DNA from 4 places in the Gelria sp. Kuro-4 genome. Region 1 is predicted to be linked to each of the others. Evidence: riboswitches for the same ligand, from Rfam matches in the RefSeq annotation. Region 1 holds a riboswitch; each other region holds the start of a gene.
What was found. Region 1 has a riboswitch for cyclic di-GMP ahead of K5554_RS05960 (ParM/StbA family protein). Riboswitches for the same ligand answer to the same signal wherever they lie in the genome.
Positions count from the first base shown of each region.

Region 2: linked by a shared signal. The riboswitch ahead of K5554_RS05155 (stalk domain-containing protein) and the one ahead of K5554_RS05960 (ParM/StbA family protein) in region 1 are both predicted to bind cyclic di-GMP.
Region 3: linked by a shared signal. The riboswitch ahead of flgB (flagellar basal body rod protein FlgB) and the one ahead of K5554_RS05960 (ParM/StbA family protein) in region 1 are both predicted to bind cyclic di-GMP.
Region 4: linked by a shared signal. The riboswitch ahead of K5554_RS11700 (HD-GYP domain-containing protein) and the one ahead of K5554_RS05960 (ParM/StbA family protein) in region 1 are both predicted to bind cyclic di-GMP.

Region 1 covers NZ_AP024619.1:1,197,184-1,204,087, forward strand. The annotation lists gene K5554_RS05955 (AAA family ATPase) at 1-1,775, shown strand, start outside; cyclic di-GMP riboswitch class II at 2,034-2,116, shown strand; gene K5554_RS05960 (ParM/StbA family protein) at 2,254-3,264, shown strand; gene K5554_RS05965 (polymer-forming cytoskeletal protein) at 3,324-3,836, shown strand; gene K5554_RS05970 (M23 family metallopeptidase) at 4,057-4,836, shown strand; gene K5554_RS05975 (PQQ-binding-like beta-propeller repeat protein) at 5,122-5,655, shown strand; gene K5554_RS05980 (YCF48-related protein) at 5,855-6,904, shown strand, end outside.
Region 2 covers NZ_AP024619.1:1,025,904-1,032,807, forward strand. The annotation lists gene K5554_RS05135 (Mur ligase family protein) at 1-497, shown strand, start outside; gene K5554_RS05140 (type 1 glutamine amidotransferase) at 457-1,275, shown strand; gene K5554_RS05145 (hypothetical protein) at 1,345-1,512, shown strand; gene fliD (flagellar filament capping protein FliD) at 1,815-3,095, shown strand; cyclic di-GMP riboswitch class I at 3,369-3,457, shown strand; gene K5554_RS05155 (stalk domain-containing protein) at 3,597-4,733, shown strand; gene K5554_RS05160 (hypothetical protein) at 4,940-5,287, opposite strand; gene K5554_RS05165 (pyridoxamine 5'-phosphate oxidase family protein) at 5,544-6,008, shown strand; gene K5554_RS05170 (nucleotidyltransferase domain-containing protein) at 6,122-6,559, shown strand; gene K5554_RS05175 (DUF86 domain-containing protein) at 6,564-6,904, shown strand, end outside.
Region 3 covers NZ_AP024619.1:1,702,056-1,708,959, forward strand. The annotation lists gene xerC (tyrosine recombinase XerC) at 44-940, shown strand; gene hslV (ATP-dependent protease subunit HslV) at 957-1,487, shown strand; gene hslU (ATP-dependent protease ATPase subunit HslU) at 1,495-2,895, shown strand; gene codY (GTP-sensing pleiotropic transcriptional regulator CodY) at 2,923-3,696, shown strand; cyclic di-GMP riboswitch class I at 3,888-3,971, shown strand; gene flgB (flagellar basal body rod protein FlgB) at 4,040-4,450, shown strand; gene flgC (flagellar basal body rod protein FlgC) at 4,453-4,887, shown strand; gene fliE (flagellar hook-basal body complex protein FliE) at 4,893-5,186, shown strand; gene fliF (flagellar basal-body MS-ring/collar protein FliF) at 5,205-6,719, shown strand; gene fliG (flagellar motor switch protein FliG) at 6,734-6,904, shown strand, end outside.
Region 4 covers NZ_AP024619.1:2,331,204-2,338,107, reverse strand. The annotation lists gene K5554_RS11735 (response regulator transcription factor) at 1-189, shown strand, start outside; gene K5554_RS11730 (glycosyltransferase family 2 protein) at 250-708, shown strand; gene K5554_RS11725 (DUF192 domain-containing protein) at 820-1,161, shown strand; gene K5554_RS11720 (RNA polymerase sigma factor) at 1,309-1,893, shown strand; gene K5554_RS11715 (DUF1659 domain-containing protein) at 1,948-2,175, shown strand; gene K5554_RS11710 (DUF2922 domain-containing protein) at 2,220-2,438, shown strand; gene K5554_RS11705 (YvrJ family protein) at 2,458-2,607, shown strand; cyclic di-GMP riboswitch class I at 2,749-2,833, shown strand; gene K5554_RS11700 (HD-GYP domain-containing protein) at 2,879-3,571, shown strand; gene K5554_RS11695 (uracil-DNA glycosylase family protein) at 3,700-4,371, shown strand; gene K5554_RS11690 (DUF342 domain-containing protein) at 4,411-6,174, shown strand; gene K5554_RS11685 (nitrogen regulation protein NR(II)) at 6,308-6,904, shown strand, end outside.

The DNA.
Region 1 (6,904 bases):
AGGCGCGGCTGCTGCTGGCCCAAGCGGATCGGCTGCGGGCGCTCTACTTCGGCGAAGTCTACCTGGCCGATCTGGATTTCTATACCTGCCTGACGCTCCTGGCCTGTTATGAGCGCCTCGGCGGAAAAGAAAGGGCTTCCGCCCGGCGCCGGGTGGCCCAAGGTTATCGCCGGCTCCGGGATTGGGCCCGGCGCTGCCCGGCGAATTTTGCGCACAAGCAGCTCTTGGTGGCGGCCGAACTCGCCCGGGTGCGACACAGGTGGCCGCGGGCGGCCCGGCTTTACGAAGCGGCCGCCGCCTCGGCCCGGCAATACGGTTATGTCCACGCGGCGGCCGTGGCCTGCGAGTGCGCGGCCCGCTTCCATTTGGCCGGCGGCCTGCCCACGGCGGCCGGGAAATACTTGGAGGAGGCTCGAGAAGGGTACCGGCAGTGGGGAGCGGTAACCAAGGTGGGGCGGCTTGATCGACAGCACCCTTGGCTGCCGAAGACGCTGGGGCCGCAGCACAATACCGAAATACTCGCCGCGGGTGCAGAGGCTAAGGCCCCCGACCTGACGCGGGCCATAGACATCGACGCCCTGCTGCGCAGCACCCGGATTCTGTCCCAAGAGATCAGGCTGGAAAAGCTCCTGCAGCAAATGATGTATCTCTTGGCGCAAGACGCAGGGGCGGAAAGCGCTGTTCTCTTGCTGGAAGAAAGCGGCGAGCTCTATGTGGAGGCCGTGTTCAAGAGCCACGGCGGCGAGCGCAGGATTGAAGTACTGCAGTCTCTGCCCGTGGACGCGGCGCCGTTCTTACCGCGCAAAGTAGTCTGTTTTGTGGCCGGGACGCGGCAAATGGTCGTGCTCGACAAGGCGGCAGAGGAGGAAATGTTTTACGACGACGCCTACATTGCCGAGCAGCGGCCGGCTTCACTCCTTTGCCTGCCCATTGTGCACCAGAACCAGCTTGTCGGTGTCCTGTACCTGGAAAACCGACGCACCGCCGGCTGTTTTCATCCTGCCCGGGCGGAAGTGCTGAAACTGCTCTCCGGCCAGATCGCCATTTCCATCGAAAACGCCCGACTTTACCGGCGCCTGGAGGAGCTGAACGCCACCCTGGAGGAAAAGGTGAAGGAAAGGACGGACGAACTGGCGCAGGTGCACCGGGAGACGGTGAACGCCCTGGTGGAGCAGTCCAGGTTGGAGGAGCGCAACCGTATCGCCCGGGAGATTCACGACACCCTCGGGCACACGTTGACGGGTGTGCTGCTGCAGATAGAAGCCGGCAAGAGACTGCTGGTTCGGGACAGCCGGCGGGCACAGGAAAAAATGCAGGCGGCTTTAGAGCAAGTGCGCCGGGGTTTAGACGAAGTGCGCCGCTCGGTCCACCTGCTGCACGAGGACGACTCGGAGGATGATACCGCGCGTTTAGCGGGTCTCCTGCAGGCGATTATGCAGAGCACGGGCGTATCGATAAAGTATCGGTTTTCCCCCGGCATCAAACTGAGCCCGACCCAGCGGCACGTAATTTACCGTGCTCTGCAGGAGGGTATAACCAACGGCATTCGGCACGGCCGCAGCCGTTCCTTTGATTTCCAGCTGACCGTCGAGGGCGAACAGCTCCGGTTTGTGCTGAAGGATTATGGTCGGGGGGCGGAAAAGGTTAAGTTCGGCTTCGGCTTGAACTCCATGCGCGAAAGAGCGGAGGAGCTTGCGGGGACGCTGCAAGTTGATACACGGCCCGGGGAAGGCTTGAGCATTACCCTCACCCTTCCTTTGTCCCACAGCGCCTGAGGACGAGATGATTACCAAGTCATGTGACCGAAGTAACTGGTCATATGACTTTATTTTTATTATGCTGGTGACGTAGTGAGACGAGAAGATCACCCCCGTTGCCGCACGCTTGGACGGTTAGGCACCAAACTGCAGAACTACGGTATCCAAAGAGGGCCTCAGTGAAGGACAAACCCAGCTTTTATTTCCGACCGATCGGCAGAAAAAGAGCCGTCTAAACCTGCTAATTAGCACCACTATTGTGATAACACGGCAAATACTCGATACAGAGGCTAGGATCCGCCGCCTGAATGCGGGCGTTTGTGGCAGCGGGGAGCCAGTGGCGCAACCGGCTGCTGGACAAGCAGCTTTTGATTTTTCACGTCAAGGAGGCGAGACACATACCGGCGGTTGAGGAGAACCATCATGCTGCGGAAGAATCTTGGCTGGAGCGGGGATGAGCAAAAGTAAAACAGCGAGGAAAGAGGTGTTTGTTTCCGTGCAGTGCGTCGTGGGTTTGGACATCGGCTATGGGTTCGTAAAGGTAACGGACGGGGAGTACGGGTACGCTTTTCCCAGCGTTGTCGGCAACGGCCACACCAAGACCATATATCGGACCTCGCTTCAGGTGGAACGCATTAACGATCTAAGGGTGGTGATCGATAACCAATTGTATTTTGTAGGTAAAGCCGCCTTGCGGCATTCCCGGTTTGCCATCCGAGACTTGTCCGACATGCGCACCCAGAACGAAGACCTCAAGGTGCTGTTCTTGAGCGCCTTGAGCTTCTTCTGCCAGGACAAACAGAACCGGTTTAAAGTGGTCACAGGTATGCCGCCGGGCCGCATGTACCTGGCGGACGACCTGATAAACAGGTTCGCGCGCGAGTATACGGTTTCGCTTTACCGTAACCGGGCTTATCAAGAGACGACGATCCGTGTTGACGACCTGGATGTTGTGCCCCAACCGGTGGGAACTTACTGGGCTCAGACCTTAGACCTGCAGGGCCGGGAGAAGCGTACCTTTGAGGGTCGGGTGGGGATTATTGACATCGGATTCCGGACCACGGATTTGGCCGCCATCGAGGACGGGGAGTTTATTCCGAGCAACAGCTATACCATTCCGGTCGGCATATCCGCCACCTACACTGACATCGGTGAGCAAATCATAAGTAATTACGGGTTGGACCGCGAGAGCTTCGCCCTGGACGAAAGCGTGATCAAGGGAATGATTACTGTATCCGGGCGGCCGATAGACATTACCGCTATCCGTAACGAAGCGTTTCAGCAACTGGCAAACAAACTGCTCATTGAAGTCACCTCTAAATGGAGGGTGCTCGACTTCGATCGCCTGCTGCTGAGCGGTGGGGGTGGTCAGGCTCTGAGCACCTACCTACTAAGCCATCTGCCGCAGGCCGAATTGGTGCCTAACCCCTCCACGGCCAACAGTCGCGGCTACCTATCCTGGGCCAATCGGCTATGGGGTGATTTTAATTCGGAGGGCGTCCAGTAGGGCAATGCCGGCTAACTTGGTACGAGGAAGCATCGACGGCAGGGAGGTGCGGGTAGGACGTGCTGGGGCTTCGGACAAACAGACCGAAGATCAGGGAACCTGAAATGGTTGTGCCAGAGACGGTTGTAGAGGTTTACGGCAGAACGGAAGGGTCCATAACTGGAGCCGATAAGGTCATTGTGGCGCCCACGGGCTGCTGTAAGAGCAATGTTAAAGCAGCTTATCTTGATATTGCCGGGGAAGTGTACGGCGATGTCGATGTTGAAGAGCTGGTAATCCGGCGGGAGGGCCGCTTGTACGGCCAAGTAAGGTACAAAAAGTTGATCTTGGCCGAGGGCGCGGTCTTTCGCCCCAATGACGGCGGGGATGGAACAGAAACCTCTTCAAGACCGGCAGAAAAAGTGGTTGGTCCGCGCTTGGTCTCTCAGGAGGCACAGGCACGGACAGTGCCTTTGAGGCGAGACACTTCCGCCGGACAGCTGTGCGCAGCATCCGAAGAGAACAAAAAAACGTACCGGGCTGAGGCTCTGGAAAAAGAACAGCAGGAACCTTGTTTCATCACCAGCTTTTAGCCGACGACTGGGACGGAGCCGATTGCGCGGCCGTCCCTGCGCTCGCGGAGTATCGGCTGCGTTGCGGTTTACAGTATGGAGGTAGGGCCGACTGCATGCAGGTAGAACTTGGTTACGCTTTTTGTGCCGCTTTTTTCGTCCGGCCGCCGTCACCGTGTTGCTGGTCCCACACTGGGAAAAAGGTACGCGCCGTTGGCGGGTGCCTCTGAGCCTGGAGCAAATGGCCATGGTTGCCGTCGCTTGCCTGGCCGCCGTCCTGTGGCTCGGCTACGATTACGCGAACCTTCGGAAAACCGTGCAGGAGGTTGTGCAGCTGCGGGCCGCCAATGCCCGGCAGGCCCGACAAATACGAGCGCTGTCGCAACAAGCCGCCGACCTGGATAAGGAACTGGCAGCGGTAGCTGAGGTAGAGGCGAAACTGCGTCAGGAGACGCGTCTTTTAAGCCCCGAAGCAGGGAAGAAGCAGGAATCGCCCGGCGGGCTGCCGAATCGAACTCTCTCAGTCGAAGTCTTATCCCGGTCGCTAAAGATGCAATCAGAACGGGCAGGCGTGCTTAGACGAAGTTTAACCGGTTTAGTGGATGATGTTGAACGGTATCAGAAGAAAATGGCGCACCGGCCGAACATGTGGCCTGTAAACGGCCGCATCACTTCTTCGTTCGGCAGCCGTCGTTCGCCCTTCGGTGGGGGATATGAGGTCCATGAAGGAATCGATATTGCGGCTCCTTACGGTTCGCCGGTGCGTGCCACGGCCGACGGGCGTGTAGTATTTGCCGGGTGGCGCAGTGGCTACGGACGGCTGGTGATTCTCGATCACGGGTACGGTTATCGAACGGCTTACGGGCATAACAGCCGGATCCAGGTTCGAGTCGGGCAGGAGGTCAAAGGAAACAGCGTCATTGCGTATGTCGGAAGTACCGGCCGGAGTACCGGCCCGCACGTTCATTACGAGGTCTGGTTCCAGGGGAAAAAGGTGAATCCTGTGCCGTACCTTCCGTGAGGTGTCGCCGCGTGCCGGGCACCTGGGGGTATCCCCCAGGTGCCCGGCGTTTCTGGAGAGAGGGTGTGGGGTGAACAGGGGGAAGATGTAGGGAACCTTTGGACGGGGATTACGTCTTTAACCATGGGAGGCCCGAGCTGATCGTCTGGAGTTCCGGACTGGGACCAAGGTATGCCGTACAAGATGGAGACCGCCGACGAACGCCTGGATGCGCCTGCGGCGCCTGTTTCACTGTGAGCCAGTTCGAGGCCTGCACCTGTTGCCGGAAGAAAGGAGAGTGTTGTGGTGAGGGTAAAGCGACTGGGCTTCGGAGCCCTGCTTTTAGCATTGAGTATGGCGCTGGCTGCGTGTTCCCCGGCTGCACCGGCCGGGAGCGGCGCTCCGGCGCCGGAAGCGCCGGCGAGTAAGCCGGCGAACGAACAGGCCGCCGGGCCGACTGAGGGGCCGATTGACGTGCCGCCCGCGCCCCAGCGGCAAGAAGGGCCCAGCGCATTTGGAGTGCCGGAGCAGAGTGAGGCCGCCTTTCGCGGAGATCTTCAGCGGAGTGGGGTGTACCGTACCCATGGTCCCGGCGAGTCACCCCACCTCAAATGGAAGTTTTCCACCGGAGACGGCGTGTATTCTTCGCCGGCTGTGGCGGCCGGCACGGTCTACTTCGGCAGCCGGGACGGCTACCTTTACGCCGTTAATACTCAAACGGGCCGGCTGGAGTGGAAGTTCCAGACCGGAGCCGGTATTGAGTCTTCGCCGGTGGTGGCGGAGGGGATAGTCTTTTGCGGGAGCGAAGATGGGCAGCTTTACGCGTTGAGTGACAAGTAAGTTCTGGTACTCTGGGACAGGCGCCCGCAAGAGCTGACTAGTTCCGGGCACCTGGGAGGGCTTCCCAGGTGCCCGGAACTAGCGGATACAGGCACACGCCGGAAACTCCGGCCTCGACTCTATACCAGAGCACCGCCACGCCATTACCCTTTTTCACAAAAAACCAAACTGACTGTATTGCACGAGGGGGAGTGTAGCGTTGAAAAAGCTTCTAATCTTACTCGTCATCTTGTTAATAGCACTCACAGGTTGCCAAAGGGTGGTCGGCAGGGGAGAAGTGCCGTCCCGAAGGAGCGACCCAAATTCAATGCGTGCAACAGTACCGACCAGCAAAGCCGACGCCCTTGATTTTGTAGACATGATCGACCGCAATAATGGTTGGGGAGTAAAAGAGAACACGGTTTACCGCCTAAGGGAGGGCGGTAAGGAGTGGGATGAAGTACTTACAATGGAACAGAGAGCTGAGTCCGGCGATGTAAATGGATGCGGGACATACTTCGCTGATGAAAAAGAGGCCTGGATTGCCTGGTTGGTCAGCCACGGTGATCGGGCCACTGTGGTGAGAGTGTATCATACCCGGGACAGCGGCAGGAGTTGGAACACCGTTAGCTTGCCTACCAAGGAACCGTGGGAAGGGGAAGGAATTTTTGTCAGCTTTGTCGATAGACAAATTGGTTATATACTTTTAACGTCTTCTCCTGCCGCCGGCCAAATGAACAAGGCGCTCTATCGGACTAAGAATGGTGGGAACTCCTGGGTGCGGATAGGAGACATCACCTCGATGGTCGAAAGCTATCCTACAGGAATAGCGTTTCGGGATCAAGCTGTAGGCTGGATAACCAGTTCTTATCACGGCCAAGAGTACATGCTCGTCTTTAAGACCACTGATGGTGGAAAAAAATGGGATAGGATGTCACTGCCCTATCCGAAGGAATTCCAGGAGCGCGCCTATGCCAATGCCTATCCCCCGGTTTTCTTTAAAGGGGATAGGAACAAAGGGCTGCTCCCCATAGAATTTGTCGGTGATAGAAAACGTGCCGTGGTATTCTACCTGACTGCCGATGGTGGGAAGACCTGGGCTCTGTCTGCACCGGTCGACAATATATACCTCTATCAGCAGGTCTATTCCTTCCCCACTCCCCAAAGCGGCTTCCTGTTGGATCATAACGGGACAATCTATAGAATCGGTGATGGCGGGAAGACCTGGAACATCGTCTGCAAATCAGCGGACCTTAAAGGCCGCACATTG
Region 2 (6,904 bases), 170 kb from region 1:
TTGCGGGTCCACCCGGCCGAGCGGAAAGGTTCCACTGGCCGGCGGTAGGCAAGGAAGCGACGTTGGTATTAGTGAAAAACCCGGCTGGACTAAGCCAGGCGCTGCGCACAGTGTTAGCCGGTGGGAAGGGAAACACGCCTCCCGCTACCCTGGTGCTGGCAATCAACGACCTAGCGGCCGATGGACGCGATGTTTCCTGGCTGTGGGATGTGGATTTCAGCGCGCTGGCCGTTGCCGGGAACACCTCCGTTGTTTGCAGCGGCCGGCGGGCCGGCGACCTAGCTGTTTGCCTCAAGTACCACGGGGTGGCGCCCGAGCGGCTGTGTGTGCTTCCCGACCTAGAGGAAAGCGTGCGCGTAGGGCTCAAAGGTACGGGACGTCACTTTGCCGTTCTTTGCACCTACACGAATCTGGCTGCCTATCGCCGCATTCTGCTGCGCCAAGGAGGCATAAGCAGTGAAACTGCGAATCGCCCACCTTTACCCCGGGCTTCTTAACCTTTACGGTGACCGGGGAAACATCCTGGTCCTGACGCAGCGCGCCAAGTGGCGGGATCTCGATGTAGAAGTAGACGAGCTCTCCTTAGGTGATGTTTTACCTGCCGGTGCGTACGATCTTCTTTTTCTCGGTGGAGGCCCCGACCAAGAGCAGTCAATTGTCGGGCAGGATTTGCAGCAAAAGGCTGCCGCACTGCTAGAGTCTGTGGAGGATGGGGCGGTGCTCCTCAGCATCTGTGGCGGTTACCAACTCCTCGGCCAGTACTATCGGACGCGTGCGGGGGAGGAAATACCGGGAATCGGTTTATTTTCTGTTTATACTGAGGCTGGTACCCGCCGCCTGGAGGGTAACATTGCCGTTAGCGTGCCCTTCCTTCAGGCGGCCTGTCCAGTGATTGGGTTTGAGAACCACTCAGGACAGACTTTCTTTCTGAGTGATACGGCAAGCAGAGGGGAGGAGACCACCCTTCCCTTGGGCCACGTTTTGTTCGGCTTTGGCAACAACGCATCAGAGGGGTTGGAAGGCGCCCGCTACAAAAACGCCTTTGGGACGTACCTGCACGGGCCGCTTCTGGCCAAGAATCCCCACCTTGCGGACTACCTTTTGACTTTGGCCCTGGCGCGCCGGTATGGCCCGGTGCGTCTGGCACCGCTCACCGATACGTTGGAGTACCAGGCCAATAGTGCGGTTTACCAGCGGTACCGCCCCGGCTGGTGGGCGCGCCTGCTGAGACAACGGCGGGGACCGAGGCCGACGCTCCTCGACCGGCGACACTAAGTGGACAGATTTTCTCAACAGAATCTTAATGCGCTTCGTGTACAATAGCCCCATCAGGGATGGTGCCTTGTGCGTCTCTTAGTGGTGGAATATGAGTCGGGCCTGGCCCAGGTATCGTTCGGCGGGTTAAGGAAAGCAGGCTACGCGGTAGACCTGGCGGGCGATGGCGGGGAAGCGTTGGGCGAAGCTATCGGCCAAAAGCGGAACTTTTTAATTGGTTATTTTAGGAATTTCTAACTAGGCAATTTCAAGTTAGAAACCTTCTGAGATAGTGTCAAGAATTAGTAGGCGGGGTTTCTTAAGAGTACGTGCAAATACTGATTTATCGAAAGAATGGCAGGAAATGAATCGCTTATGCGCGAAACATATATAAGGTAATCCGAGGTGATAAGCTGAAGCTAAGATCTAACACGCTACAGGCCGGATGCGTTATCGTGGTCGTTTCCGGGCAGCCATGCAGGTCTTACTCATCTTTATTTGTCTAAACGTCAAGTGAATTTATTGAAAAAGGGCAATTTTGAATGCAGAGGTGGAAGACCATGGTACTGAACATTTACGGCTATCCTGCGGTTAATCCTTTTTCCTTTTGGACCGGTCTTTTAGGCACTCAGGCTTCAAACCCGCTGAGCAGTGCAGTCCAGGCCATTGCTCTTGAGCGGCTTCTTGCGTCTCAAGCTATCGCCCAACGGCAAGCGCTGCTTATCCAAACGTTAACCGGGCTTCAAAGTTATGGGCAGCAGCTGTATACGGCCGCTAACGCGCTTACTCTTAATAATGTAAACAACGTTTTCGCGCAGCGAGCAACTACCTCTTCGGCACCAGATATACTCACGGCTCAGGCCCTTCCCAATGCTACAATTACCTCCTACCAGATAACGATTACGCAACTGGCGGTCGCCCAGCAGAACGTTGGCACAGCGTTGACCAGTACCAGTACTACGGCAGTTACCCCAGGAACGAACACCTTCACGCTCACAGTAGGCGGGACCACTTACAACCTTTCCGTGAACATCCTCAGCACTGATACTAACCAGACTGCACTAGGAAAGATTGCCAATGTAATCAACGCGGCCAACGCTGGGGTAACCGCCAAGGTGATTAACGACACAACTGCCGGCACCTCGCGACTTCAGATCATGGCCAACAAAACCGGTACGGCCAGCGCCTTCACTCTGGCCGATGTTACCGGAAACGTAGTTACTGCCACCGGGGCGAATACGGTTAACACTATGGCAGCCAACGCGCAGTACACCGTAAACGGTATAAGCTATACCTCCCAATCGAATACGGTGTTGCTTGATCAGGGGCGCCTTACCGTAAACTTTTTTAAAACAAGCACGGCTCAGGTCACCCTTACGGTCGGGCCGGATACCCAGGCCATCAGCGGTGCGGTGAATAACTTAGTCAATGCCTACAACTCACTTAAAAGTTATGCTACTCTGAACGCAGGCTTCCTGGTCCCCCGGATCGGCCAGAGCCTAACTAATGCTTATGAGTTGAAAGCTCCTGAGCTTAACGCCCTGGGTATTACCCGCAACTCCAACGGAACTCTGACCGTGGACCAGAGTAGACTTACCATGGCGGTCAGCCAGAGCCTCGGAGCAGTAAAATCTGCCTTTGGAGGGGCGGACGGTTTTGCAGTTAACCTGGCACTTCTAGGCCAGGAAATCACCACCAGTCCGCTCTGGAATTTTGCGGCACCGCAGGCTTACCAAACGGTTTTCTTTCCCAGGATTTATTCCTACCTGTTGACCCTGAACCAGAGCCGGTTTACCGCAGCGATCCTCCCAACCGGAACTCTAGTAAACCTTCTTGTATGAAAAGGCAGGTGTTCAGTAAACAGGAAAGAGTATATGATCCGGGACTGGTCCGCCAGCTTCCTTCATTCAGCCATATACTTTTTCAGTCCGACAGCGGCGGAAGGCTTCTGCGGGCAGAGGGATTCCAGCTTGGCAGAGGATGACCGCGCTGAAGGGAGAGCTATAGGTTGACCCGGCGGTATTCGCCTGCACGCCCCGACAAGGCGAGAGAAGATTATTGAAGAAAACCCTAACAAATAGGGGAAAGAAATGCCGTATTATTTATAAAGGAGTCCCTACCAAAGGTAAACCCGGCGAAAGCTGGGGGCGCAAAGCCATGGGGCCTAAAGCGGTTAATCCGCTACGGCAGCCCGGCTGCTGGGGAGGCAAAACGAGACTGTCCCCCGGCGGCCAGCAGTCCGTGGAAAAAGAAGGGGGTGGGAGCTTGCGGCCGGGGGTGTTTTTTGGTTAGCTTTTGGTGTGTTTTAATACGTCAATTTTATCCAACAGGAGGGAACAGAGATGAACAAGCAAACCAGGCTGTTCTTGGTTATGTTGATTGTGGCAGCCTTTCTCTTTGGGACAATAAAAGTGGCGTTCAGCATGGAGAGAAGGTGGCGCGGTGGTGCGGGTGATGCTGCGAAGGTATTCCAGGAGAACTCCGTTGCGGCGGACGTATACCAGCATGGAGAGAAGGACGACTTTAAGGACAAGACCCGCACACACGACGAAGGCGACGAACTGCAGGTAGGGATGGAGCAGGGGTCCGAGTGGGGGATCGCCGAGGGAGAAGACGGAGAATTTGAAGACGGCGAATTTGGAGACGGAGAGGTTGGAGACGGAGAGGTTGGAGACGGGGAATTTACTGAATCGGGAGCAAAAGGCCTCGCGAAGCGCATCGCCGAACTGGAAAAGAAGCTGGCGGAAGATCCTAACAACACGAAACTGCTTTGGAAGCTGGTGGTGGCCTACCGCAATGCTGCAGAGTACGATAAGGCCATCGCGGTGCTCAGGGAACTGCAGAAGCAATTGCCACACCCCACGGCGAAAGTTACAGTGCTGCTAGCCCAGTGCCTCAGGGCCAAGGGCGACCGCGAGGCAGCGCTCGCCGAACTAGGAAAGCTGCTTGAATCGCCCGCGACCGTGCCAGGTGCTGTGTACGCCTACGAAGGCATTCTGAAAGAGGAGCTCGGCAAGGTAGAGGAAGCGACGGAGGACATGGAGAATGCCATCACTACCGAACCGAAAGCTGAGGACCTGTACAAGAAAGTCGGCGAACTCTACAAGAAAGCGGACAAGAAAGGTATCAAGGTGTTCGTGAAGGGCAGAAAACTCTCTAGTGACGCTGAACCCTTTGTCGAGAATGGCCGCACCATGGTACCGGTCCGGGCTATCGCGCAGGCCCTGGGGCTGAAGGTAGACTACGACGGCAAGAAAGACGTGGTCGTCATCTCGAACCCCGACAGCAGTAAGACACTGGTCCTTTACCTGGGTCGCGCCGAGGCGATGGTTGACGGGCAGAAGATGGCCCTCGACATGCCTGCCCGGGTGGTCCCGCCGGGGCGGATGGTCGTCCCGCTCCGTTTTGTGAGCGAAAACCTGGGTGCGGACGTTAAGTGGTTCGAGGAGGGGCAGGTGGTGGCGGTCAACGAGCAGTAGGAGCTGACATAGAGCCCGGCGTCCGGTCGGAGGATGTCAGACTTTTAGCTAGCAGTCGAATCGACCTAACGCTAATCGAAAGAATAAAAACATAGACATTCCTTATTGGTTCCCCCCAACCTAATCCTGAAAGGAAATGAGACTGGCGAAGCGCTACGCATAGACCGCCAAACGCTGCGTTGGCATGTACGTGCCTTCCCGGCGTTTTAGTCCTTAGGGCGATACCTCCCCGGCCCTGGCGGCTTCTCCTTAAGCTCCGTCAGAAATCCTGCGAAGAACCAGTCCCGGGGGTAGAACTGGGGGCAGGAAAAGAGAAGTAACCTGTGCAAAAATACCAGAGTAAAAATACAAAAGGAGCGGGTGCGATGCTCGTTTTGGTAACGGGTGGGGCAGCCGGTTGTCTGCCGTACCCCCGCCATAAACGGTATTCCTGCCGGCACTGCCTCACGGCGCCTCCGGCTGAGATTATCGTACACCACCACCTCGTAGCCCGCCTGCACCAGGCGCCGCGCCGCATGGCTTCCAATACGGCTCGCGCCGCGCCAGAGACCCAACGCCACCTCCCCTACTCATGCCCTGGCATTCTCTAAAAGGTGTGTCAAAGATGGGCGTTTCGTCCCGCCGGCGCTTGATGAGGATGTGGTTGTACTCCCTGTAAGCTTGGTCACACGGGCTGGTTATGGACGGCAGAGGTGTCTGCTTGGGTCAAAAGGATTTCGCCCGACGAGGGCGAAATGGATAGGTGATACCAGGGCCCGGGGTGTGCCTGGGTTTAGTGGCGCCGCGCGTGAGCAGAAGGGGGAAAGTGCCATGCCCAAGCGAGTGCTGAAGGACGAACAAACCATCACTGCGCTCCTGGAACGGACCCCGGTGGGGGTGCTGGCCACGTGCGCGGGGGACCAGCCGTGGGCGGTGCCGATGAACTTCGTGTACGACGCGGCGGCCCGGCGGGTGTACCTGCACGCGGCGCCCACGGGGCGCAAACTGGCGAACATCCAGGCCAATCCCAAGGTGCGCTTTCTGGTCTATGTACCGGGGAAGCTGGTGCGGGGGGAGACGCCCTGCCGCTTCGGCCAGCGCTACCAGAGCGTGATCCTTGCCGGGCGTGCGCGGGTGGTGAGCGACCCGGCGGAAAAGCAAACGGCCCTCAGCCGGCTGGTGGCCAAGTTTGCTGAAGGCCGGGAGCTCGGCCCGATTCCTGCGGCCGAGCTCGAGCGCGTGGCGGTGCTGGCGATAGACGTGGAGGAAATCAGCGGAAAAGAGAACGTGGACTGATGCCGTCCCGCTGCCGGAGGGTCGAGTCAGGGCCGGGGCGGCTTCCCTTGCAGCTAAAGGAAAAACATGGTATCGTTAAGCTGAAGAGGGGGACGTGCCCGGGGGGTGATGGCTTGCAGGCAGAAGATGAACTGGCTGCGGACAGAGAGGCTATGACCGGCGTCTTAAAGGACTATTTTCGTACGCGGCAGGATGTCGCACTAGCCTTTGTTTTCGGTTCGGTGGCCAAGGGTAAGGCGACCAAGCGCTCGGACGTGGATGTAGCCGTATACTTCAGCACTCCCTACGATGTGCAGAAACTCAGGAAGCTAAGCGGGGAACTGGAGAACCTGCTGCACAAGGACGTTGACCTGATCGTCCTCAACGACGCCAACCCCTCCCTGGCGTGGTCGGCCCTGCGCGGCATTCCCCTCCGGATAGCGGACCGTGGCTTCTACCTGGAATACATGTTGGACGTCTCGCGGGAGGCGGAGGACTTTCGCGAGTTCATCTTTGACCTTTGGCGCCTGCGGCAGGAGCGGCGGCAGCGGCAGTCCCAAGATGTAGGCTAAGGAGGTGTTCCCTCTGGAAGAAGCGACAAAACACAGCCTTCTCCGCCGGCTGGAGTTCGCGCGCAGCGAGCTCAACGACCTTAAAGAGTACACAAACCTGGACTACCAGACATACAGCACCCAGCGAGTAATTCGGCGCAATGTCGAGCGCATGATCGAGAACATCTGCAACGCGCTCACAGACATCGGGAAGATTATCATTGCGCAGTCGGATGATGAGATGCCGGAGACCTATAAAGAGGTTTTCGTTCGGCTGGGAGCGTTGGGCTTTATCGACCAGGACGTGGCTGCTGCACTTGCCGGGGCAACGAAGCTGCGCAATGTGCTGGCGCATCAGTATCTTGA
Region 3 (6,904 bases), 500 kb from region 1:
AGTATAGGGCCGTGTCAAGCCAGCATCCAGGGAGGTGGCAGCGGTGGCCTGGGAGAGGGAGCGGGATGATTTTCTGGCCTACCTGGCAGAGGACCGCGCCTACTCGCGGCATACCGTGGCCGCCTACCAGGACGACTTGGAGCATTATGCCTGCTTTTGCCGGGAGCAGGCAGTGGACCCACTACAGCCGCCGCGGGGACTCTTACGGGCCTACCTGGCGTACCTCAGCGAAAGGGGTTACGCCCGCCGTACCATCGCCCGCCGCCTCACGGCCCTGCGCTCCTTTTTCCGCTTCCGCCAGCGCCAGGGTCGCAGCGGCGAAAACCAGGCCGAGCAGCTTCATGGCCCCAAGCTGGGAAGGAAACTGCCCACCTTTTTGTCGGAGGAGCAGGTGGAGGCCCTGCTGCGGGCGCCCGCTGCGGTCACGCCGCTCGGGAAGCGCGATGCCGCCATTTTGGAACTGCTTTACGCTACGGGGGCGCGCGTCGGGGAACTGGTGGCCCTGAACCTGGCCGATCTTAACCTGGGGGCCGGGTGCGCCCGCGTGCTGGGCAAAGGCCGGCGCGAACGGATTGTTCTTTTGGGCGGGCGGGCCGTGGCCGCGCTCCGGCTCTACCTGACAGCCGGGCGGCCCTTTCTGGTAAAGGCCGGCAGAGCGGAGCAGGCGGTATTCTTAAACCGCTCGGGCCGGCGCCTGACGGACCGAAGCGTACGCCGGCTGGTGGACAAATACTGCCAGGCGGCGGCGTTAAACCTGCACATCAGCCCCCATACTCTGCGCCATACCTTTGCCACTCACCTCCTCGAACACGGGGCGGACCTGCGAAGCGTCCAGGAGCTACTGGGGCACGCCAGCCTTTCCACCACCCAGATTTACACGCACGTTACCCGGCAGCGTCTCTACAGCGAATACCGGGCGGCCCATCCGCGCGCCGAATGAGAAGGGAGGAGGGAGCGTGTTTCACGGTACCACAGTAGTCGCGGTCCGGCGGGACGGACACGTGGCCCTGGCGGGCGACGGTCAGGTTACCTTTGGGAACAACACCATCATGAAGCAGGGGGCGCGCAAGGTGCGCGGGCTTCATGGCGGCAAGGTGCTGGCCGGGTTTGCGGGTTCCGTGGCTGACGCCATGACCCTCTTTGAAAAGTTCGAGACCAAACTGGAAGAGTACCATGGTAATTTGCAGCGCGCGGCCGTTGAGTTGGCCAAAGAGTGGCGGCTGGACCGCATGCTGCGCCGCTTGGAGGCCCTCCTGATCGTGGCCGACACCGAGCGAGTGCTCATCATTTCCGGCAGCGGCGAGGTGATCGAGCCGGACGATGAGGTGGCAGCCGTCGGCTCCGGTGGCCCCTATGCCCTGGCGGCGGCGCGGGCCCTGCTGAGGCATACGGCCCTCAGTGCGCGCCAGGTGGCGGAGGAGGCCTTGCGCATTGCCGCAGGTATCTGCGTCTATACCAACGACCAGATAACGGTGGAGGAGTTGTAGGGCTATGCTGGAGGAGCTGCGACCCACCCAGATCGTGGCGGAGCTCGATAAGTACATCGTCGGCCAGGAGGAAGCCAAGCGCACGGTGGCCATCGCGCTGCGCAACCGCTACCGGCGGGCCCAGCTCCCGCCGGAGCTCAGGGACGAGATCATCCCGAAGAACATCCTGATGATCGGGCCGACGGGCGTGGGCAAAACCGAAATCGCCCGGCGCCTGGCCAAACTGGTCAATGCTCCCCTGGTCAAGGTGGAAGCGACCAAGTTCACTGAGGTGGGGTACGTCGGCCGGGATGTCGATGCCATGATCCGGGACCTGGTGGAGACGGCCATCCGCATGGTGAAGAACGAGCGCATGGCCGAGGTGCAGGCAAAGGCGGGCGTGCTGGCCGAGGAGCGCCTGTTGGGTCTTTTGGCGCCTTTGCCGGAGCGGCGCAACAGCGCCGTGAACCCCCTCGGCCTGCTCTTTGGCGTGAAGGAAGACCATGAGCAGCCGGAGGAGGAGGGCTACGGCGCCCGGGTATCCGAGGTCAAGGCCCGGCGGGCGCGCTTGAAAGAGCAGCTGGCGGCCGGGGAACTGGAAGACCAGCTGGTGGAGATCGAGGTAGAGGACAACGCGCCTCCCATGCTGGAGATCTTCTCAGGCGCCGGCGTCGAGGAGATGGGAATCAACCTCCAGGAAGTACTGGGCAACATGTTCCCCAAAAAGCGAAAAAAACGGCGCGTGACGGTGGAGAATGCCCGCCGGATTCTCACGCAAGAGGAAGCCCAAAAGCTCATCGACATGGACGAGGTGGTGGCAACCGCCGTTCAGCGGGCCGAACAGTCGGGGATCGTCTTTATCGACGAAATCGACAAGATAGCGGGGCGCGAGGGCGGCGCGGGCCCGGATGTCTCCCGCGAAGGCGTGCAGCGCGACATACTGCCCATCATCGAGGGCTCAACGGTGATGACCAAGTACGGCCCGGTGAAGACGGACCACATCCTCTTCATCGCCGCCGGGGCTTTTCACGTGGCCAAGCCCTCCGACCTTATTCCCGAGCTGCAGGGACGTTTTCCTTTGCGGGTGGAGCTTAAATCCCTGAGCGAGGAGGATTTTCGCCGCATCCTGACCCAACCGGAGAATGCGCTCATCAAGCAGTATACGGCGCTTTTGGCAACCGAAGGTATAAAAGTCAAATTTTCCGCCGATGCTATAGGCGAAATTGCGAAAACGGCCACACTGGTCAACGAAGAGACCGAAAACATCGGTGCCCGCCGCCTGCACACCATCCTGGAGAAGGTGCTGGAGGACCTTTCCTTCCTGGCCGGGGAAGATGTGACCGGCGAAGTGGTGATCGATGCGGCTTACGTGCGCCGGCAACTGGAGAGCATCGTTAAGAACCGCGACCTGAGCCGGTATATTTTGTAGGGAAAAGTGAAAGAGGAGGAGTCTCAAGTGAATCTGCTGGAGAAAACGCGTAGCCTCAACCGCCTGCTACAAAAGTCCGCGGGGCACCCCGTCGACTTTGACGAAATCTGCCGCGTGTTGAGCGAACTCATCCAAGCCAATGTCTACGTGGTCAGCCGGCGGGGGAAGATTCTCGGGCACGCCCTGAAAGAAGGATACCGTTGTGATGTGATGGAGGCGGACGTCCTCAAGGCGGAAAAGCTGCCTGGCGACTTCAACGACCGCCTGCTCCGGGTTCTCGATACCACCACCATGCAGCAGGAACCCGGGCACTGCGTCTTCGACAGCGAGGTGGGCTGCCTTTTCCCCTCGCAGGAGCTGACCATTGTGCCGATCAACGGCGCCGGCGAGCGCCTCGGCACGCTCCTGGTGGCCAAGTTCGACGCCGCCTTCACCGAGGAGGACCTGATCCTCGCCGAGTACGGCGCCACGGTGGTGGGAATGGAGATTCTGCGGGCCAAGAGCGAAGAGATCGAAGAAGAGGCCCGCAAGAAAGCGGCCGTGCAGGTTGCCCTCGGTACCCTTTCCTACTCGGAGCTCGAAGCGGTGGTTCACATCTTCGAGGAGCTCGACGGGCCGGAGGGCCTCCTGGTGGCCAGCAAGGTGGCCGACCGGGTGGGAATTACGCGTTCGGTGATCGTGAATGCCCTGCGCAAGTTCGAAAGCGCGGGCGTGATCGAATCGCGCTCCCTCGGCATGAAAGGAACCTACATCAAGGTGCTGAACGACCGCCTGCTGGACGAACTCAAGAAGATAAAATAGCCCGGGTGCCCCGGCCCCCTTCGACAAGGGGGCTCTTTTTTTTGTCCAAAAAGAGGGCTTTAATTTCTGGTAAAATAATACTGGTCGGCAGGAATTTGGCTAACCGTGCCGAAAAAGGAAGATTAAGGGCGAGCAAAACCAGCTCAGGCGTGCATCCGGCACGACCTAAAAGAAGAATTGAACGAGCTGACAGCGAAACAAGGCAAACCTGGCGAAAGCCGGGGACGCAAAGCCACGGGCCTACAGCTTAAAGCCAAGGCAGCCGGGCTGCCGCGCGTCTGGCTGGAACCCCCAAGTGGCCCTGCCAGCTGGGGTATTTTCTTATGGGCGAGGAGGTGGGCGCATGCCCTGGGATCCTGTAACGAGCGGCGTGCTCAGAGAGATAGGGCTCGGCCTGGATTGGGCCGCCTTGCGGCAGCGGGCCATCGCCAATAACCTGGCCAACGTGGACACGCCTGGTTACAAGCGGGAGGACGTGGCGTTCCCGGAAGCGCTGCGCCGGGCGCAGGCGGGGGGCGGGCGACCGCTGGCTCTGGCGGTCACGGCGCCGGGGCACCTGACGCCCCCGGCCGAAGAAGGTTGGGTGGTAGTACGGGACACGGGCACTACATTGCGTAACGACGGCAACAATGTCGACATTGAAGCGGAGGCGGCGGAGCTGGCCAAGAACGCGCTCTACTACAACGCCTTGGTGAGCCGGGCGGCCGGTTACCTGGCGAGCCTGCGCTATGTCATCAGTGAAGGGAGGCGTTAGCGGTGTTTGCAGACCTCGATATCGCCGCTTCCGGTCTCAGCGCCCAGCGGCTCCGGTTGGACATCATCGCCAACAACCTGGCCAACGCGGAAACGACGCGCACGGCGGCCGGGGGGCCGTACCGGCGCCGGCTGCCGGTGTTCGCTCCACGGGAAGCAACGTCCTTCCAGTACTTTTTCCAGGCGGCGGCCGAAGGCGGCGTCGGCCGGGGCGTGCGCGTCACCGGCATAGTCACCGATCCCAGTCCGCTGCGGCGGGTATACCAGCCCGGCCACCCGGACGCCGATGCCGCGGGGTACGTCGCTTACCCCAACGTCAACGTGGTAACCGAGATGGTGGACATGATTTCCGCCAGCCGGGCCTACGAAGCCAACGCGGCCGCCTTCAACGCCGGTAAGGGCATGGCGCTCGAGGCCTTGGAACTGGGAAGGAGGTAAGCTGAATGAATGCGGTCAGTGCCATAGGCACTGCTCGGCCGCTTTGGCCTTCGGCGGCGCCCGGCGATTCCGAAAGCGGGGCGAGTTTCAGCCAGGTGCTCGGGGAGTACCTGCAGCAGGTCAACCGCCTGCAGCTCGATGCCGAGGCCAAAACGCGCCAGCTGGTGGCCGGGGAGGATATCGAGCTCCACCAGGTGATGCTGGCGGCGCAAAAGGCCGAAATAGCCTTAGAGCTTACCCAGACATTGCGCAACAAGGTCATTGAAGCCTATCAAGAGATTATGCGGATGCAGGTTTAAGGGCGTGAGGTGGCAGGCATGAACATAAGCATCGGCCAGCTGGGTGCCAAGGCCCGCGCCTTCTGGCAGGGCGCAAGCCGGGGCCTAAAGCTCAGGCTGCTCATCGGGGTTGTTCTCGGCCTCAGCCTGGTGGGTGCGGTGGTTTTCTTCTCCCGCCCGAGCTACGACCCCCTTTTCACCAACCTGGCGCCGGCCGACGCGGGAGAAATCGGCCAGCGCCTGCAAGAGCTGAAGGTGCCCTACCGCCTGGGCGGCGACGGCAAGAGCATTCTGGTGCCGCGGGACAAGGTGTACGACCTGCGCAACCGCCTGGCCATGGAAGGCCTGCCGAAGGGTAATGCGGTAGGCTTTGAGATCTTCGACCAGACCAAGCTCGGCGTCACCGACTTTGAGCGGCGGGTGCAGTATCTGCGTGCCTTGCAGGGGGAGCTGGCGCGCACCATCGGTCAAATGGACGGGGTGCGCTCGGCCTCGGTTCAGATTGTGCTCCCTGAGGACAGGCTGTATCAGAAAGACACCCGGCCCCCCACGGCCTCGGTTTTGCTTGACACCGTGGGTCAAATGGGGGCGGACAAGGTGCGCGCCATCATGCATTTGGTATCGCACAGCGTCGAAGGTTTGACGCCGGAGAACATCACGGTGGTTGACACCAGTGGACAGGTCCTCTCGGACCTGGTGCAAACGGACGACACGCCGGTAGGGCTTTCCAGCAGCCAGCTGGCCCTGCAGCGCTCGGTGGAGCGGGAGATCGAGCGCAGTACCCAGAGCATGCTGGAGACGGTGCTGGGCCCAGGCATGGTGGTGACCCGGGTCAAGGCCGAACTGAACTTCGACCAGCGCGAGGTTACAAATGAGTTCTTCCAGCCCGTGGCCAACGACGAAGGTATCCTGCGCAGCATGCAGGAGCTGCAGAAAACCTTCGATGGTCAGAGCGGGCCGCAGGGTACGCCGGGGACGCCCGCCAACATCCCCCCCACCTACCAGACGGGGGCGGGCGGCCCGAGCCACTACGAAGAGCGCCAGGTCACGCGCAACTACGAGGTAAACCAAACGAAGGAGCACCTGGTGGTGGCCCCGGGCAGCGTTCGGCACCTGAGCGTGGCGGTAATGGTCAACGGCAACCTCACTCCGGCCCAGCAGCAGGCCATTCAGTCTGCCGTGACCAATGCGGTAGGCCTGCAGCCCAACCGGGGTGATCAAATCAGCGTGGTGTCCTTCCCGTTCCAGGGACAGCCCCTCGCCCAGCAGGCGGCGGCCCAAGCGGCGGCCGATCAGGCGGCACGCCGGCAGCGTCTCCTGGTGCTGGTGGCTCTAGGAGCATCTCTCCTGGTGCTGGCGGTGTTCCTTGTCCGGCGGCTGCGGCGGCGCGCACCCGCCGAGGTGGTGCCGCTCCCGGTGGCGGGGGCCGAAGAAGAAGCAGCACCCGCGCGCGAAGAGACAGAACGCGACCGCATCCGGAAAGAAGTCGAACGCCTTGCCCGGCAGCGACCGCAGGAGGTGGCCCAGCTGCTGGCTACCTGGCTCAGTGAGTAGAGGGGGAATGCAAGGTGCGGCAGGCACTGGCAGGTAAGGAGAAGGCGGCCATTCTTTTGATCTCCCTGGGGCCGGAGCTTTCTGCCCAGGTGCTCAAGCATATGCGGGAAGACCAGATCGAGGAGCTTACCCTGGAGATCGCCGGCCTGAAGCGGGTGGAGCCCGAGCTGCGCGACAAGGTGCTG
Region 4 (6,904 bases), 1.1 Mb from region 1:
GCCCGCGAGCAGGAGGTGCTGCGCCTCATCGCCCACGGGCAGAGCAACAAGGAGATCGGCACCGCCCTGGCCATCAGTGAAAAGACCGTGAAAAACCACGTTACCAGCATCTTCCGCAAGATCGGAGTGGACGATCGTACCGAGGCGGCGCTCTACGCCATTCGCCGCGGGTTGGTGGATATCAACTAGGCGTGACAGGCACGCGGCTTCCACCCGGAGCATAGCATGCAGCGAAAGGGCGGTGAAAGCATGCTCTGGGCCGGAAGTGACCTGTCGCGGTACATCCTGATTCTGCTCGCGGTGTACGGGCTCCTGGCTCTCATTGGTGCCGTGCGGCGCAGCTGGAGGGAGCGCACGCGGGCCAAGGACGAGAAGCCCTTCATCAGCATCCTGGTCATTGCCCACAATGATGAAGACAAAATTGAGGGGGTGCTGCGCTGGCTCCTGGGGCTGGACTACCTGGACGCGCGTGGACGCCCCAATTTCGAAGTGGTGGTGGTAAGTGCCGGTGCCTGCGACCAGACACCGGCCATAGCGGAGCGGCTGGCACGGGAATTCTGCACCCTTACGGCCGTAAGCGTTCCCCCGGGCGCAGAGGCGTACGAGGAGGGGATCGCGTGCTGCCGGGGCGAGGTGATTTGCCTGATGGATCTGGCCAAGCAGGCACCGGGCCGCGCCGGCCGGGCGGTGACGCGTATCCTTTCCTAGGACCCCGACACCCTGTGATGCAGGCCTTAAGTTACCCAGAAAATTAAGACCGGCGGCGGATGGACAAACGGGCCGTGGCTGCTAGAATTGTTTTCGAGGGGGTTTGACAAAATGTACCTCCGCCACGGCCGAACCGGTCGAATTTTGGTATGGAAGATCTTGTTCGCCAGCGAGCTGACGAGCCGCCGGGGGATGATGGGGCAAGGCGCCCTCCGCCTGGCCGACGGGGTGGGGATTTTCGCCGGCAGCGGCAGCTTGGCCAGTGTCCCGGTGCAAAACCCCTTGGACCTGGTGGCCCTGGACCGGGATCTTAAGGTAGTGGCGGTGTATCCGGCCATACTTCCGGCCCAGGCGGGCCGCGTGCGCGTCGAGAAGCTGCTCGGGCTCAGCGCCGGGGCGGCGGCGCGGGCCGATCTTAGATGCGGCGATACTTTGGAGTTGGGTTTATGTTAAGCCCGGTAGGTGGTGTGCCGGGCTCCTTTTGCGCCTTCAGTCGGCTGACGGCCGGCACTTAGCGAAAGTTGCAGAAGAGTTGCACCAGGCCGGCTTTTGGCTCTTCTCCCCTTCCCGCCGTAAACTTAAGGCGGAGGAGGGGAGAGGATGACGGACAAGACAAAGCTGGAGCACCTGGTGCGGGCGGCGCAAAGGGGGGAGCCGGCGGCGCTGGCGGCGTTGGTGGGCCGTTTCCAGCCGCTGGTGTGGGCGGCGGCGCGGCGCCTGGCCCCGACGCCGGACGATGCCGAAGACCTGGCCCAGGAGGGTAACCTGGCCTTGGTGCTGGCCGTTCGCGCGTTCCGCCCGGCGGGGGGAGCGCCGTTTGCCTGGTATGCCAAGCGCCGGGTGTACTGGGCCGTGCAGGCGGCGGCCCGGCGCCTCAAAAGGGGCCGGAGCCGGGAGGAGGCTACTTTGGACGAAGCCGGAGCGGGCGGCCTCAGCCCGGTCGATCTCCTGGAAGATCCGGCCCCCGGCCCCGAGGACTGCGCCATTGCGGCCAGCGCGCGCGCCGCCCTGCGTACGGCCTGGGACCGGCTCACACCCCGGCAGCGCCAGGTGCTCAGCGCCCGCGCTGGGGGAGCCACTTTCCTCCAGGTGGCGGCGGCGCTGGGGATTGCGCCCTCGAGCGCCAAAGGGATTGCCGCCCGCGGCACCGCGCGCGTGAAAAAACTTTTGGCCGGCCGCGTCTAATCGTACTCCCGCCGTCAGTCTATAGGCGAAGGCGGACGGAAGGAGGTGACGCGGATGGCGGTGCAGCGAGTCCCGGAGGGCGCCCGCCTACAGCTTTCGCTGCAGACGGGAACGGACGAAGCCGGCAAACCCGTGGTGCGGGCCAAGTCCTTCGCCAACGTGAAGGCCGATGCCGCCGACCAGGATGTTTTCGACGTTGCGCAGGCGCTGGCGGGCCTGCAGATCTACCCGCTGGTGGCGGTGCGGCGCATCGATACCGGTGCCTTGAACGAAGTGGCCTAAAGCGGGCCGGGTAAAGACACGGCTTCTCAAAGGAGGTGAAGGACGTGGAGAAAACCTTGAGCCTGGTCTTTAAGAACGCAGCCGGGCGCACCACCACCCTGTCCCTGGCCGCACCGCGCGACGATCTCACCGACGCGGAGGTGGCGCAGGTTATGCAGACCATCATCCAAAAGAACATCTTCGCCGGCAGCGGTGGCGAGCTGGTGGCGGCGGCGACGGCCCGGCTGGTAAGCCGCGACGTGAGCGAGTTTACCGTGGCTTAGGCCGCGGAGGTGTTGCAGCGTGGAGCAGACGGTCTTCAGCCAGATTGCCAACCTGGGCTTTCCGGTGGTGGTGTCCATCTACCTCCTGGTGCGTATGGAAGGCAAGCTGGATGAACTAACCAAAAGCATCGCCGAGCTGGCGCAGACCATCAGTTCGCTGCGGGCGTAGAGTGCAACCGGCGGGGCCAGACAGTCCGCCCTGGCTGCCGCCGGGCCTGATCAACGCGGAATCAAGGTCTTATCAAATTAGTACGCCTGATGGAAGGAAATGGACGCAGGTTGTCGAATGCTCTTACATAGTGTCACTAAACGCCCGAAACGGCAAAGTCACCGAAAGGTGGCGGCGCAAAGCCATGGGTCTAAAGCCACGCGGCTACGATCGCCAGGCTGCCGAAGGCACATCCGGTTTTAGCCGGGCGGGCAGACGAGGAGGAAAGGAATTGGCAAAGGCAAGTCCTGTTCCACTGGTTCTAGCCATCGCTGCGGTAATGGAGATTCAGGATCAGGAGGTTCACTCTCACTGCCTGCGCGTCGCCGGGTACGCGGTAGCGACCGGCAGGCGCCTCCGGCTGAGTGTAAAGGAACTGGAGTACATAGAACAGGCGGCGCTGCTGCACGATGTCGGCAAAGTGGGAATTCCGCCGCGCATACTCAAAAAACCCGGACGCTTGACCGAAAAAGAATATGAACAGGTAAAAGAGCACCCGCTGCTGGGTGAGAGCGTGGTGAAGAGGGTGACGGCGCTGGCGCACCTGGCGCCCTTGGTGCGCAGTCATCATGAGTGGTACAACGGGCGGGGTTACCCGGACGGCGTGGCCGGAGAGGCGATTCCCCTGGGGGCGCGCATCATCAGCGTGGCCGATGCCTTCGACGCCATGACCACCGACCGTCCCTACCGGCGTGCCTATACAGCAGAGGCCTCGGCGCGGGAGCTTACGGCCTGTGCAGGCACGCAGTTCGACCCCCGGGTGGTCGAGGCCTTCCTGGCGGCCCTGGCGGGGCCGAACGACAACCCCGTCGCCGGCCTCACGCGCTCGGCCCTCAAAGCCCTCCTGGAGCACGACAGCGTCCACCTCAGCCTTCGGGGTCAGGTATCAACTTCTCACTGTTTCTTGCATTTTTGCACGTGGTGAACCCCGGGCCGGCAGGCCGGGAGGACGGCAGAATGCTTTCACGCCAGGGCTTTCCCGGGATAGACCGGGCGGGAAAGCAGGAGGAAGGGGTCTCTCTGGCCAATACTAGAGGGTGAGGAGGGAGCCCCGTGGAAAAGGAAGAATTAGTGCAGCTCAGTCTACTTGGGGAGCCCGAGCCGCCGGCCCCGCCGTCGCCGCCGCGCCCGCCCTGGGAGACAGCCGGCACATTGGAAGAACTCGAGCGCCTGGTGGGCGCCTGCCGGCGCTGCCGCCTGCGCGCCGGCTGCCGGCGGGTCGTCTTTGGCGAGGGTAACCCGCAGGCCGCGCTGATGCTGGTGGGGGAAGGGCCCGGCCAGGCGGAGGATGAGCAGGGCCGGCCCTTTGTCGGCGCCGCAGGTCAGTTGCTGAATAACATCCTTGCGGCGGCTGGAATTGAGCGCTCTGAAGTTTTTATCGGCAATGTGGTGAAATGCCGGCCGCCGGGGAACCGCCTGCCGCTGCCCGATGAGGTGAAGGCCTGCCGGCCGTACCTGGAGGCGCAGCTCAGGCTTATTCGACCGCGCATTGTGGTGTGCTTGGGGGCGCTGGCGGCGCAGACCCTTATCGACCCGGCGGTGCGCATCACGCGGGAGCGAGGCAGATGGGTGGAAAAGGACGGACTGCTTATTATGCCTACCTTCCACCCGGCCGCGCTGTTGCGCGACCCCAGTAAGAAACGGCCGGTGTGGCAGGACTTCCAAGCGGTGCTGGAGCGGTACCGGGGAAAAGAGGTGACGCCGGATAAGACCCCTGGGCTCTAAGAGGCGAGACGGCACAGTCCAGCAAAGGGGGGGCGTGGAGTGGCGGAGGCGATGCGTGACGGTAGCGTGGGCGTTTTTCAAGGGCGGATAAAGGTAACGGACCCGGCGGGCGGTGGGCGCCCGGCCGTACTGGTGCCCGGCCCGGGCACCAGGGTGGTGGTCAATGGGACAGAGATCACTGCACCGACGGAAGTGCGAACGAGTGACAGCATCCAGGTGGAGACCTTGACGGAAGCAGGGTCTGTGGCGGTAAAGGTGGAGATTGCGCCCGACGGGCTTACCGCCACCGCGCACTGCGAGCTGGTGCCTGGACGCCGCTATGCACTCCTTGATTGTGCGGCGCGCCAGCAGCTTAAGCTGGCGACGCGGGCCGAGGAGGTTCTCCCTGCCCTTACGGTGGAGGATGTACAGCAGGCACTGACTGCCAAGGGCGTGTTCGTTGGCGTAGACCAGGAGGCGGTTGCCGCCCTGGTGGCCGACCCGGGCGGGGTGCCTCGGGTGGTGGCGCGCGGTACGCCGCCGGAACCGGGGCAGGATGCCTGGATCGAGCTTAAGTTTCATGAGAAAAAGGGGCCGCCGGTGCCGGATGCCGATGTGCAAAAGGTGGACTGGCGGGAGCTCAGCTACATTCCCACGGTGGAAGCAGGAGAAGAGCTGGCGGTAAAACACCCGCTGGTGCTCGGGCGGCCGGGGCAGTCGGTGACCGGCCAGGAACTGGAGCCGCCCGTGCCGAAGGATATCGAACTTACGGCCGGCGAGGGCTGCGAGGTGATCGACGGCCTGAGGGCTGTTGCCACGCGCAGCGGGCGCCCGGCGGCTACGCGCGGCCGGATTGATGTCCTCCCCATCCTGGTACAAGAGGACGGGGTCAATCTGAAAAGCGGCAACATTAAGTTCAGCGGCGACGTAGTGGTGAAGGGCAACGTGGAGGACACCATGTCCGTGCAGGCCGGCGGCAACATTGAGGTCTTCGGCAATGCCACCCACGTAAGCCTGAGCGCCGGCGGGCAGATCCGCGTGCGGCAAAACCTCATCGGCGGCGTCGCCCGGGCCGGCGGCGTGGGCGTGGTGCACCTGCGGCAGGAAGAAAACTGGGAGGCGCTGGCCAAGGGTCTGGAGGAGTGCGCCACGGCGCTCACCCAGATCGCCCGGCACCCGGAGTTCGGACCGGCTGCGGCGCAGCAGGGATGGGGGCGCGTATTACAGCGTCTCCTCGACACCAAGTATCGCTTCCTGCCCGAGCGCGTGCGCGACCTGTCGGCTGCCTACCGTGAGGTCGGGGGGATTCTCGCCGGCGACGTGGAAAAGGCCCTGGAGCAGCTGCGCTCGCGCCTCTGCGGCCGGGGCGCGCTGGCCGTGACGGGCGTCGGCGAGGTTTGGGGTCTGGTCCGCCTTACCCGGGGGCTGGTGGCCGGCTTTGCCGAGCAGCGCGGGGAAGGCCTTTCCTTTGAGGCCCGCTATGTACAGGGAGCGCGGGTGGAAGCCAGCGGCGACATCATCATAAGCGGCCAGGGCTGCTACCAGGCCTATCTTTTTGCCGGCCGCAGCGTGCGCGTGCGCGGCAAGCCGGGGGTGGTGCGCGGCGGGGTGGTACAGGCGCGCGAGCGCATCAGTGCAAATGAGGCCGGCTCGGCGGCAGGCAGCCCTACGCTGCTCAAGGTGGAAGCGCGCGGCGTCATTGAGGTGGGGACCGTGCATCCCAATGTTACCCTGCAGGTGGGAACCGCCCGCCACAAGTTCGATGTGAGCGACGGCGGGATCAGCGCCCACCTGGACAAAGAAGGTAAGCTCGTTTTGCACTGATGTAACCGGGGAATAAATAGGAACACTGAGCCGAATGGCGTCGGGGCGTGAAGCCCTTTTTTTCTTGAAGTGTGCAGGAAATTTGTTCCAGATGGCGAATTAAGACTTATACCCGTACGAAGGGGGGTTGGTTGTGATCAAAGGGAACACGGATAGTACAGAGTGCCAGCTCTCTACGGACAGGGAAGAGAGAACAGAGAACCTTCTCGGTTGGGAGGAACTGGCCGCCGGTGTCGCCCACGAGCTGAAGAACCCGCTTGCGGCGATGCGCGGCTTTTTACAACTTTTAGCGGGGCGCGTAGCAGATGATGAAACAAACAAAAACTATGTTGAGGTGGTGTTACATGAACTGGCGCGCCTGGAGCACCTGGTGGAGGATTTTCTCTGCCTGGGGCGCAGTACGTCGGTGCGCCTGGAGCGCCGGGACCTGGCCGAGGTGATACGGGAAGTGGTCGCCATGGCGAGTGCCCAGGCCGAGCGCCAGCGGGTAAGTATCGCCTTCACCGCCAAGGAGTGCCCCTTGGTCTTTGCCGACCGTTACCTCATCAAACAGGTTCTTTGGAATCTCATCAGCAACGCCCTGGCGGCCATGCCGCAGGGCGGGAGACTCTCTTTATGCCTGGCCCCGGCACAGGACGGCTGGGTTAAGGTTACCTGCCGCGATACGGGCGAAGGCATACCGCCGGCGGTGGTGACCCATATCTTTGAACCCTATTTTACGACCAAGGAA